3 regions of the Paenibacillus sp. FSL M8-0334 genome follow, and region 2 is predicted to be linked to each of the others. Evidence: riboswitches for the same ligand, from Rfam matches in the RefSeq annotation. Region 2 holds a riboswitch; each other region holds the start of a gene.

Region 1 (3,273 bases), 770 kb from region 2:
GCGTTACTTCAGGCATGGTAGGCTTCTCTTCTGCAATTTCAGCTTCTCTTCCTGGAAGCGTAAACATTAGCACAACAGCCAAGGCGCATGCAAAGAAGAACAATCCGCTCATAATCCATTTTTGCATCGTTATATCGTCCCTTCTATGTATACTGCACTTTTGCACTTACTTCCATTATAAACGAACATCCTATGACATCATAGCCAGTTGTGACAAAAAAAGCAACGTTCAAGGCCGACTTAACATAAAGTACACAAAATTGTGCCATTTGTACTTGCCAACCCTCACATCGTTTGATCCGGTCCTGCGGCGTCCGAATCGGTTGCCCCGGCACTTGGAGCGGGGGTGTACACCATGCAGTGGAACAGCGCCATGCCCTCCGGGGTCAGCCGCTCATACGTATCCGTCATCCGGAAGCCGGATTTCTCGTAAGCCCGAATCGCGCGTTCATTCCAAGCGAGCACCTCCAGATCGATTTCATCGGCAGGCCGTCTGCGGATCGCTTCATCCACAATCGCTTTTACAAAGGCTTTACCCATTCCCTGGCCGCACCAATCAGGCCGCATGCCAAGCCCGAGCCGGGTGACCTCATGCATCGGAAACAGCTGCCCGAATCCCCACAGACGCTGCTGGTGATCCAGCACAGATACATATTGCTGCTTACGGATGTCCGGATCGCCGAACTCAATGCCGAGCATCTGCATCTGCTCCCACGGCAGCCAGCCATAAATGTTGTAAGGGGGAGGGTAAGACCAGGAAGTAATCTCGGCGGCGTGTTCCTCGGTCATCGTGACGGTATGAAAGGTTATGGATGGCTCCTGCATACAATGTGCTGCTCCTTTGCTTTTCATTTGCTGCTCTGATCAAACCATGTGATATCTGATTACTAGCATAAACCGGTGAAGGCCTGTTCATACGGCTGTTTCTTTATATTTGAAAACGGGTATAGGAATGGTAGGTAGGAAGCGGAGCGCTTGCTCCCGCAACTTACTTCTGGAACTTACTTCCGAAAAAAATCGAAAAATAAAATGCCGCGATTGGAACTTTTTGACGATCTTAAACGTTATACATATATACAGAACAAGAAAAAAGCCGGCGGATGGATGATCTGCTACAATCCCCGGTCCAGCGGCTTATATGATTCGATATGATTGCTTATTAGTTGTAGTTAGCAGCTACTGCTTTATAAGTGCTTTGGCTCATGACGCGTTTGGCGCCTACATAACGCTTAGCATAGTAATCTTGGCTCAGCGGACTGACAATGACACCGCGCGACGAAGAAGAATGAGCAAACTTGCCGTCACCGACATAAATGCCGACATGAGATACACCTCTGCCGGATGTGTTGAAGAATACAAGATCACCAGGCTTCAGGTCGCTCTTCGATACCGCAGTTCCGACTTTGTACTGTGCTGCGGATGTGCGAGGAAGGGTAATTCCAAGCTTCTTGAAAATATAAGTGGTGAAACCGGAGCAATCAAACCCTTGGGTTGTCGTTCCGCCTGATTTGTAAGATACACCAATGACGGGCTTAATGGCATTGTTGAGTTTGGAATCGGCAAAAGCGCTTCCTGTTCCAAAGCTTAATGCAAGGACAAGGCCGATGGATACGGCCGCGAGTTTCTTCTTCAAAATAAAAAGCTCCTTCCACAGCCTGCGAGGTTAGCTTAAGGGTTCGGTTGAAGGTCACCCTATGATCCCTCTCTAGCGAGATCAATTCACCCAAAACGGATCCCCCGCTTCCCGTAAATGCGGGAATTCGGCTCGATAACATGTTAATTTAAGTTTCACTCTGCCTACACGACGCTGCGACAAGATGACTTGATGACAAAAGTTACAACAAAGATGACAAAGTTGTTACTAACATATTCGTTATTTTAGCAGAGTATTATCAATTTGGCAAACGAGGAAACTATTTTTTTAAACAAAAATCCCTATTTCCAGACAGCTGGAATAGGGATTTGTTGATTTGCAGTTAAAAAATTGTAATTAATTTGGAAGCGGCAGCGGTATATGGACAGCCATCGAAGGCATATAACACGGTTCATGTATGGTCAGCGGTACCCGATTTCCATAGATGATATTGGGCGGAGATCGACCAGATGCGGAACAGGCCGTGCAGGAAGTAGGAAGCCTGCTGAATTATAAGAGCAAGCAGCCCTGCCCAGTAGAAGGAGACGGCGCTGAGAAGCAGCACAACCAGCAGCGCTGATCCGCCGATCGTGATCGAGAGCAGGCTTGCCGTGCCGAGCCGCTTGAGACAGGCCACAATTGAGGCGGTCATGCTGACGCTGCCCGTCCGTCCGAACTGCATGTACAACAGGAGCAGCTTCATGAGGTAGGCGTACAGCAGCCAGCCGGCCGCAAAGGGCAGCACACGCAGCAAGAGTGCTGGCTCCTGGATCGAGTTAATCAACAGAGGCAGCATTTTGGGCACAAGCCAGTATGCAGGGGCGAAGGTAAGCACAAGCTCGGCCACATAGAATACGGAGACCGTTCTCCACCATTTGCGGATGCCGATGAAAAAGAACAGCCCTCGTTCCCCCTTGGCCTCCTGATGGAGGTTGTAGAATATACCGGCCTGAATGAGCGGCGTCAGCAGCATACGAATCAGCAGCAGGCCGATCAGCAGCCATCCGTAGGTATGGACGGTGGAGCTAAGCGACAGGCTCATCTCCCCTTCATAGAAGAACAGGAGCCGGCTCAGCTCGTTCGGAGCCGGATCTGGATATCGCATCAGGAGCGGGACCACGGCGGATTTGACCAGTCGATAAAGACAATAGCCCCATAACAGGCGGTACAGGAACAGCAGAATGATGACATACAACTGATCTTTTACACTGGCCCAACCCTGGCTTGCATAGCTTTTCATGTTTTCCCCCCTCACCATGACAGGCTGCCGAACAGCGTCTCCAGGAGCTTGGTTACGCTAAGGTTCCAGCGTGTGACCGTCTTCGGATCCATTCCCGTCCGCATATAGTTGTTGATATGGTTGTTCTCCAGCACGATCGTATATTTCGGATCCACCATCGCCCAGGATAGCGGGGAGCTGTACTCGAGCTTGTACGTGACGTGGCCGTCCTGACCGCTCCATACCTTCTCCAACGTCTTCCCGTCTTCAAAAGCAAACACAATCGGCACATTGGCGATATCCCCGTCTCTGCTGGTAATCTTCACGATCGATTCGTACTTCGGCTGCGCCTCCGAGCCCTTGTTCTTCACCTGAATATCCTCAATGGCGATATCGGCCATCTGGCTACCGTATACGTACT
Region 2 (3,273 bases):
GGAGCACCATCGCCTGGTACGTAAGATCTGCCATCGTGATGAAATACACCAGCGACGTCGACTTGATCAGCTCCACCAGCTGATTGCCAAATGGCGGCAGCATGCGCAGGGAGGCTTGGGGAAGTATGATGTTCCACATTCGCTGCCACGGCTTCATATTGAGCGCCACCGCCGCCTCCCACTGTCCCTTCGGCACCGCAAGAATCGCACTGCGGACAATCTCGGAGCCGTAAGCGCCGAAGTTGAGTCCGATCGCCAGCACGGCCGCTGCCATCTTCGGCAGCTCGATCCCGATAAACGGCAATGCAAAGTACAGCCAGAACAGCTGCACCAGCAGCGACGTTCCCCGGAATACTTCCACGTACACCGCCATCACCGTCCGCACGATCCACAGTTTGGACAGGCGCCCCAGACCGGCAATAAAGGCTGCGACAATGGCTAGCACCGCGGATAGCAGCGCCACGATGACGGTGATCTCCGCGCCCTTCAGCAGGGTAGGCAAAAATTCAATCCAAGACGATGGCATCTTATTCCCCGCACGCTGCGACTGCCGTCATATCGCCAGGAAGCTCATCCTCGGTAAATCCGAATTCCTGCAAAATCTCCAGCAGCTCGCCAGACTCCTTCATCTTCTGCAGCTCCGCATTGTAAGCCTGTTGGAATTCCGTGTCGGCCTGACGGAATGCCGTGGCACCGTATCCGCGTACGCTCTCCCCGTCGATGACCGGCTGCTCGAAATCCGCCACTCGCTCAATCTGATCATCACTAGCCGAATCCAGCATCGCCTGCAGCGATGGACCCGTCATCGTAATCGCTTGAACCCGGTCGGCCTGCAGTGCGCTGATCGCGGACGCCTGGTCCGGAACCTGGATGATGCGCTCGGATGGAATCCCCGATTTCTCCATGTAGCCGATCTCCACAGCACCGGTCATGACGGCAACCCTCGCTTCCTCGTTCGCAGCGATATCCTCGTAGCTGCCAAGGTTCAGCGGGTTCCCCTGCTTCACGGCCAGCGCTTCGCCGATGCTGTACTCCGGATCAGCGAACAGGACAGCCGAGCAGCGGTCGGGCGTGATGAACATCCCGGCCGTGATCATGTCAAAGCGGTTCGCCTGCAGCCCGGCGATCAGCGAGCCGAATTCGGTAAGCTCCCCCCGCATTTCCCCAACGCCAAGCCGCTCGAGAATGACGCGGGCGATCTCGACCGCCTCCCCTGTCAGCTCGCCATCGGCCGTCTGATAGGCGTAAGGCTTCTCGTTCGCGAAGCCGACCGTAACATACCCTCTCTCGATCGCCTTCTCCAGCGTGCTGCCTTGATCCCCGCATGCTGCAAGCACGCTAACCAGCACCAAACTAAGCAACAACAGAGCCACTTTTTGCAATTTCAAACCTTCCCACAACCTTTCTTGAAATCTGTGAATGCCTGTTTTAGGCATGAATAAATAAACCTAGTAAACTCATATTTCAACTAGGTTTTCATAGGGTCAAAATCCGTTTCAACGCTCCCATTATCCAGCGTTAATAATCGACTTTTCCTTATACTCCACGTCACTTGTACCGCCTGTGGATATGCATATGGACTTGCTTGGCGCTTACTCTACGCCCGGTTGATTGCCACCTCCTCTTCTTAACCAACGAAAAAAGACCTCTTGCAGGGGGATCCGAACATAGCTCCGCCAGCATGGGGTCAATGAAAAGAGAAAAGGCCCCTGTTCCATAGAATTAAGGGCCTTGGTATCAATCTCAATTATGTAATAAGACCCATCCACTGCTGACGAGGTTAGCTGACGGACTCGGGTAAGATGGTACCCTACACTTGACAATCAAGTGACTCGCCCCTAAAAAAACTGGTTCCCCCGCTTTCCGGACTTAAGCAACCGGAAACTAAGCGTGTGTTCATAATACAGGGAATGCTAGGAAATGTCAAACCGATCCAGCCCTTTAAGCGGTGAAGGATCGGCTGAAAACCGCATCACACAAGGCATTCCGCAAATTTAAAGAATTCATTTACGGGGTGTTCATCCCCCCTATAACTGCTCCCATCTCTCCTTGAAGAACAGCTCGTAAATCCGGCTGATCAGAATTTTGAGAATCATGTAAACCGGAACGACCAGCAAGACTCCGATAATGCCAGCCAGGTCCTGTCCGACCAGGACAAGCACAATGATGGTGATTGGATGAATGTCCAGCTGCTTGCCAAAAATATACGGGCCGATCAGATTGTCTTGGATCTGCTGAGCCGCCAAAATTATGACAAGCGACCAGATCGCGGTGGATGGCGACTGGATCAAACCAATGATAATGATCGGGATTGAGGACACGATGGCCCCGATAAACGGGATGAAGTTCGCAATGACCGCAACGACCGTCAGCAGCAGCGCATACGGAAGCCCAATAATGATGAAGCCCACATACATCAAGATTCCCAGTGCAAAATTGACAATCACCCTACCTACGATGAAGCCTTTGAGCGCACTGTCGATTTCACCAAGCACCGACGTGCCGACTTCCTTGAAACGGTTCGGCAGAAAGCGGACGATCAGCTCGCCGAATTTGCCGCCCTCCTTCAGCATGTAGTACAGCAGGATCGGGAAGATGAACATAATGATCGCAAATTCCGATATAATTCCCACCAAATTCACGACATATTCCGTCAGGAACGTAAAGCCTCGGTTCAAATATTCTGTCAGCGTCGTTAACGGATTGAAGCCTTCCGGAAACACACCTTCCAGGAAGCCGCTTTGCTCCAGCTCCAGCATCTTCTTGTTCAAGGCCGCGAAAATCGCCGGCGCATTGTCCACCAGGGCAATGATCTGCGCTTTAAGAGAGGGCCAGACCCCGATGAGAAAGCCGACCAGGATCCCCCCAAACACAACGTAAAGCAGCAGAATCGCCAGCGTCCGGTTCATCTTCTTCCTCTCCATTAGAGCCACCAGCGGTCTCAGCAGATAATAGAAAAAACCGCTCAGCATCAGCGGAACGATGATCACCGAAATAAAGGATAATAGAGGGTTGAATATGAAGCTGACTAACGAGCAAAGGTAAATGATAATCAGAATGAGAATAACGGCAAAACAGAACTTGAAAAACTTGTTCATCTTCAGCAATAGCGACTCCCCATCTCCTTATGTTTCAATTATCGTATCATGCAGAAGACCGGCTTTTCAAACGGCAGCGAAGAAGCGGGATACACATCCTTCTTGCCGCCTCAATTGACGCTCAATCTCACGGCCCATTTGGGTGCCGGATATATACTTCTTGTAACAGCTCCAG
Region 3 (3,273 bases), on a different contig from region 2:
CAGCGCTCTGCCGTGCAGCACCGATATCGCTTTGGCCACGACCGTGCCCACACCAAGCTCCTTCAGCAATATGGCTGAAAGAATGCTCATCTGGATATCGTCGCCGATCGCCACAATGCCGCAGTCGAAGTTGCGGACGCCAAGCGACTTCAGCACTCCCTCATCCGTAGCATCCGCCACGACGGTATGCGTCAGCAGCTCGCTCATATCCTCCACAACCTCTTCGTCCCGGTCGATGCCCAGAACTTCATACCCCTGCTCCATCAGTTCAATGGCGAGGCTCGATCCGAACCGCCCTAGACCGATCACTACAAACTGTTTTGGTTTCATGTTTCCCGTCATGCTCCTTACCCAATAATCATTTTGCCTTCCGGATAACGGTACAATTCTTTGTTTTTATTCGGACCCAGTGCATACACGAGCGTCAGCAGTCCAAGCCGTCCCGCAAACATCGTGAAACAGATCAGCACCTTGCCGAAGGCCGTCAAATGAGGTGTCAGTCCCATCGACAGCCCAACGGTGCCGAAGGCCGATGTCGCCTCAAACAAGATCTCCAGAAAATGTCCATCCTCCGTAGTAGATAAAATCATCGCAACGGTCAGCACAAGCAGCACCGCGAGCAAGGCAATCGTCAATGCCTTCAGAATCCGCTCCTGAGCCAGCCGGTAGTGGAACAGCACAATGTCCTGACGTCCGCGCATCATGGCGACCACCGCCCCGATCATCACCGTAAAAGTCGTCGTTTTGATCCCGCCCCCGGTCGATCCCGGAGAGGCGCCGATAAACATCAGAATGACGATGAAAAATTGTGTCGCCTGCCTCATTCCTGTAATGTCAATCGTGTTCACTCCGGCCGTTCGGGGCGTGACCGACTGGAGCAGGGCCGCCAGCGTTTTGCCGCCGCCATCCAGGGTACCGAGCGTTCTCGGATTCGTGAACTCGAACACCATAATGACAACGGCTCCGACCAATATGAGCGCTCCGCTCATGGACAGAACGACCTTCGAATGCAGGGACAGCTTCCGTTTCTGGCGAAAATCAATCAGATCCGACAATACCACAAATCCAAGTCCCCCGGAAACGATTAAAAATATGGAAACGATGTTGATCAGCGGGTCACTCACGTACCCCGTAAAGCTGTGAAATTGTCCAAACAGATCAAAGCCCGCGTTATTAAACAGCGATATGGCATGAAAAATCCCGAAATAAACGGCCTGCCCGGCCGGCATGTCAAACGCCCAGCGTATCGAGAACAACGTGGCACATACGGCTTCAATAACAAATGTATAAATAATTACCCTCCGGATCAGCCGTACAATCCCTTCCACTGATGTCTGGTTCATGGCCTCCTGCAGCACCAGCCGGTCCTTGAACGAGATGCGCCGCTTGAACATCAGCGCGAACAGCGTTGCCATCGTCATAAAGCCTAATCCGCTAATCTGGATGAGCAGCATGATCACAAGCTCGCCAAAGGTGCTGTAGGTTGTCGCCGTATCAACGACGACTAGCCCTGTCAGACATACAGCCGATGTCGCGGTAAACAAGGCGTCAATCGCTCCAAGCGGCTCCCTGCCGGCTGTTGCCACCGGCAACATCAGCAGCATTGTCCCGATCCCGATGAGCGCTGCGAAGCCAAGCGTCAGGATTTGCGGCGGGGACAACTTGAGCCAAAATAATTTCGGGTTCAACTTGTTCACCTTCTGTTGATAAAAGTCAAAGAAAAAAAGACACTGGAAATCCAATGCCCCTTTCGGTTCTGGTTCCTGTGCTGCAGCCTACGAGGTTAGCTGACGGGTTCGGGCTTTCACAGGTTGCCCTATTCCTCCTCATTCATGATGAATCATGAATGACTTAGGAAATTCACCCCAATTACATGGTTCCCCCATTTTCTGGTCGAAATTCGGCTGTCTTATTTTCTTTGCTGAAAGCATGATGTGATTATAACGCAATCGCCTCACGAACCCAATGCTGTTTTTGCTGCAAAATATCTTTAAAAACGTCCGATTTGGGCATATTCAAGAATACGAGTACCTGCTTCTCTTGCATTTTCGTAAGCTTTCATTCGTTTTCATCGATTATTTAAAAAAATGACAGAGGGATAAGCTCCGTGAAGGGCACATATCTATGTTATATTGACTTATAGTTGTTTGAACTCTTCCACATCCGATACTTTCATACTGACGATAGGTATCTAATTTGCAGCAGTTATCCATCTCGAGGAGGAATTTCATGAATCGAATTCAAGAACCGCTGAAACTCAAAGCTAATTTCAGAACATTAATGATTCCAGCCATCGTCGGCCTCGTCTTGTTTCTGCTTCTGCAGATCGTGCTGCCCACCGCCGCCGATCCGGAGCTTCAGACGTCTGTTGTGATCACCAAGGAGGAAGCCTCACTGGCTGCCTCGAAATTTGCCAAGGACCAGTTAGGCTTCCCTGTAGAAGAAGCGACAGAAACGCTGGTGACTTATCAGTCGAATTCTGCGTTGTATGGATATTTGACCAAAGAGAAGAAGCTCGACGAGTACAATAAAACCTATGAGCAACAATATCCCTATGACGTATTCCGTGTTCGCTTCACGCTTCCGGGCCTGGACGCGCTGCTGGTGGATGTACATATGCAGACCGCGGCGGTTATCAGCTATACCCTTGATGCCGCGCACTCGAGCTATGACCGGATTGAGCTGAATACCGGCGCGGTACGGCGGGAAATGCTGCTGCTAGCCGAAGGCAACATGACCTTGTCCGAGAAACAGGCACTGGCAGAGCCCTGGCTCCAAAGGTCCGGCTATGATCCAGCCAGCCTGGAGCTGCTTACGCAGGAGGGCGAGCCCAAGCTGGAATATGCCGATCCGTCAAAATCCGTTCTGGATGCTCAGCTGAAATTGGAGTTCACGTTCGAAGACCGCCAGCTGCGCTCGTATCAGCAGGCCTTCGATGTTCCGGAGCAGCATACCGCCTATGTGGAGAAGCAGACGCAAAACGCGCTTATGCTTACGCTGATCGGGTACGGTTTGTTCACCCTCGTGCTCGGAATTCTCGCGATTGTATACAGCGTGAAAACACGTGCCCACACTTCTTTTAAACGCGGAGTGTTTCTGGCGCTGCTGCTGTTTGTCATCCAGATGCTGAACACCTACAATTTGATGCCAGTGTTCAAAGCCCAGGGGATGTCCAGTTTCGGAATTGCATTCATGATGATCTTTTATGTAATATATTCCCTCATCTTCTCGGCCCTTCTGTACTTCTCGCTGGTGGGCGGAGACGGGCTGTGG

Evidence for each region. A riboswitch is a leader RNA that binds a small molecule or an ion and turns the genes downstream of it on or off. The one in region 2 is predicted to bind cyclic di-AMP.
Region 1: it holds a riboswitch for cyclic di-AMP, as region 2 does, so the genes downstream of both, MKX64_RS09735 (C40 family peptidase) here and ehuB (ectoine/hydroxyectoine ABC transporter substrate-binding protein EhuB) in region 2, are expected to answer to the same signal.
Region 3: it holds a riboswitch for cyclic di-AMP, as region 2 does, so the genes downstream of both, MKX64_RS14595 (TrkH family potassium uptake protein) here and ehuB (ectoine/hydroxyectoine ABC transporter substrate-binding protein EhuB) in region 2, are expected to answer to the same signal.

Annotation. Positions count from the first base shown of each region.
Region 1 is NZ_JBBOCH010000001.1:2,233,083-2,236,355, reverse strand. It holds gene MKX64_RS09745 (c-type cytochrome) at 1-127, opposite strand, end outside; gene MKX64_RS09740 (GNAT family N-acetyltransferase) at 286-825, opposite strand; gene MKX64_RS09735 (C40 family peptidase) at 1,160-1,633, opposite strand; cyclic di-AMP (ydaO/yuaA leader) riboswitch at 1,638-1,776, opposite strand; gene MKX64_RS09730 (hypothetical protein) at 2,046-2,873, opposite strand; gene MKX64_RS09725 (M1 family metallopeptidase) at 2,885-3,273, opposite strand, start outside.
Region 2 is NZ_JBBOCH010000001.1:3,004,865-3,008,137, reverse strand. It holds gene ehuC (ectoine/hydroxyectoine ABC transporter permease subunit EhuC) at 1-526, opposite strand, end outside; gene ehuB (ectoine/hydroxyectoine ABC transporter substrate-binding protein EhuB) at 528-1,382, opposite strand; cyclic di-AMP (ydaO/yuaA leader) riboswitch at 1,755-1,901, opposite strand; gene MKX64_RS13210 (AI-2E family transporter) at 2,028-3,107, opposite strand.
Region 3 is NZ_JBBOCH010000002.1:119,124-122,396, reverse strand. It holds gene MKX64_RS14600 (potassium channel family protein) at 1-330, opposite strand, end outside; gene MKX64_RS14595 (TrkH family potassium uptake protein) at 348-1,688, opposite strand; cyclic di-AMP (ydaO/yuaA leader) riboswitch at 1,758-1,916, opposite strand; gene MKX64_RS14590 (CPBP family intramembrane glutamic endopeptidase) at 2,230-3,273, shown strand, end outside.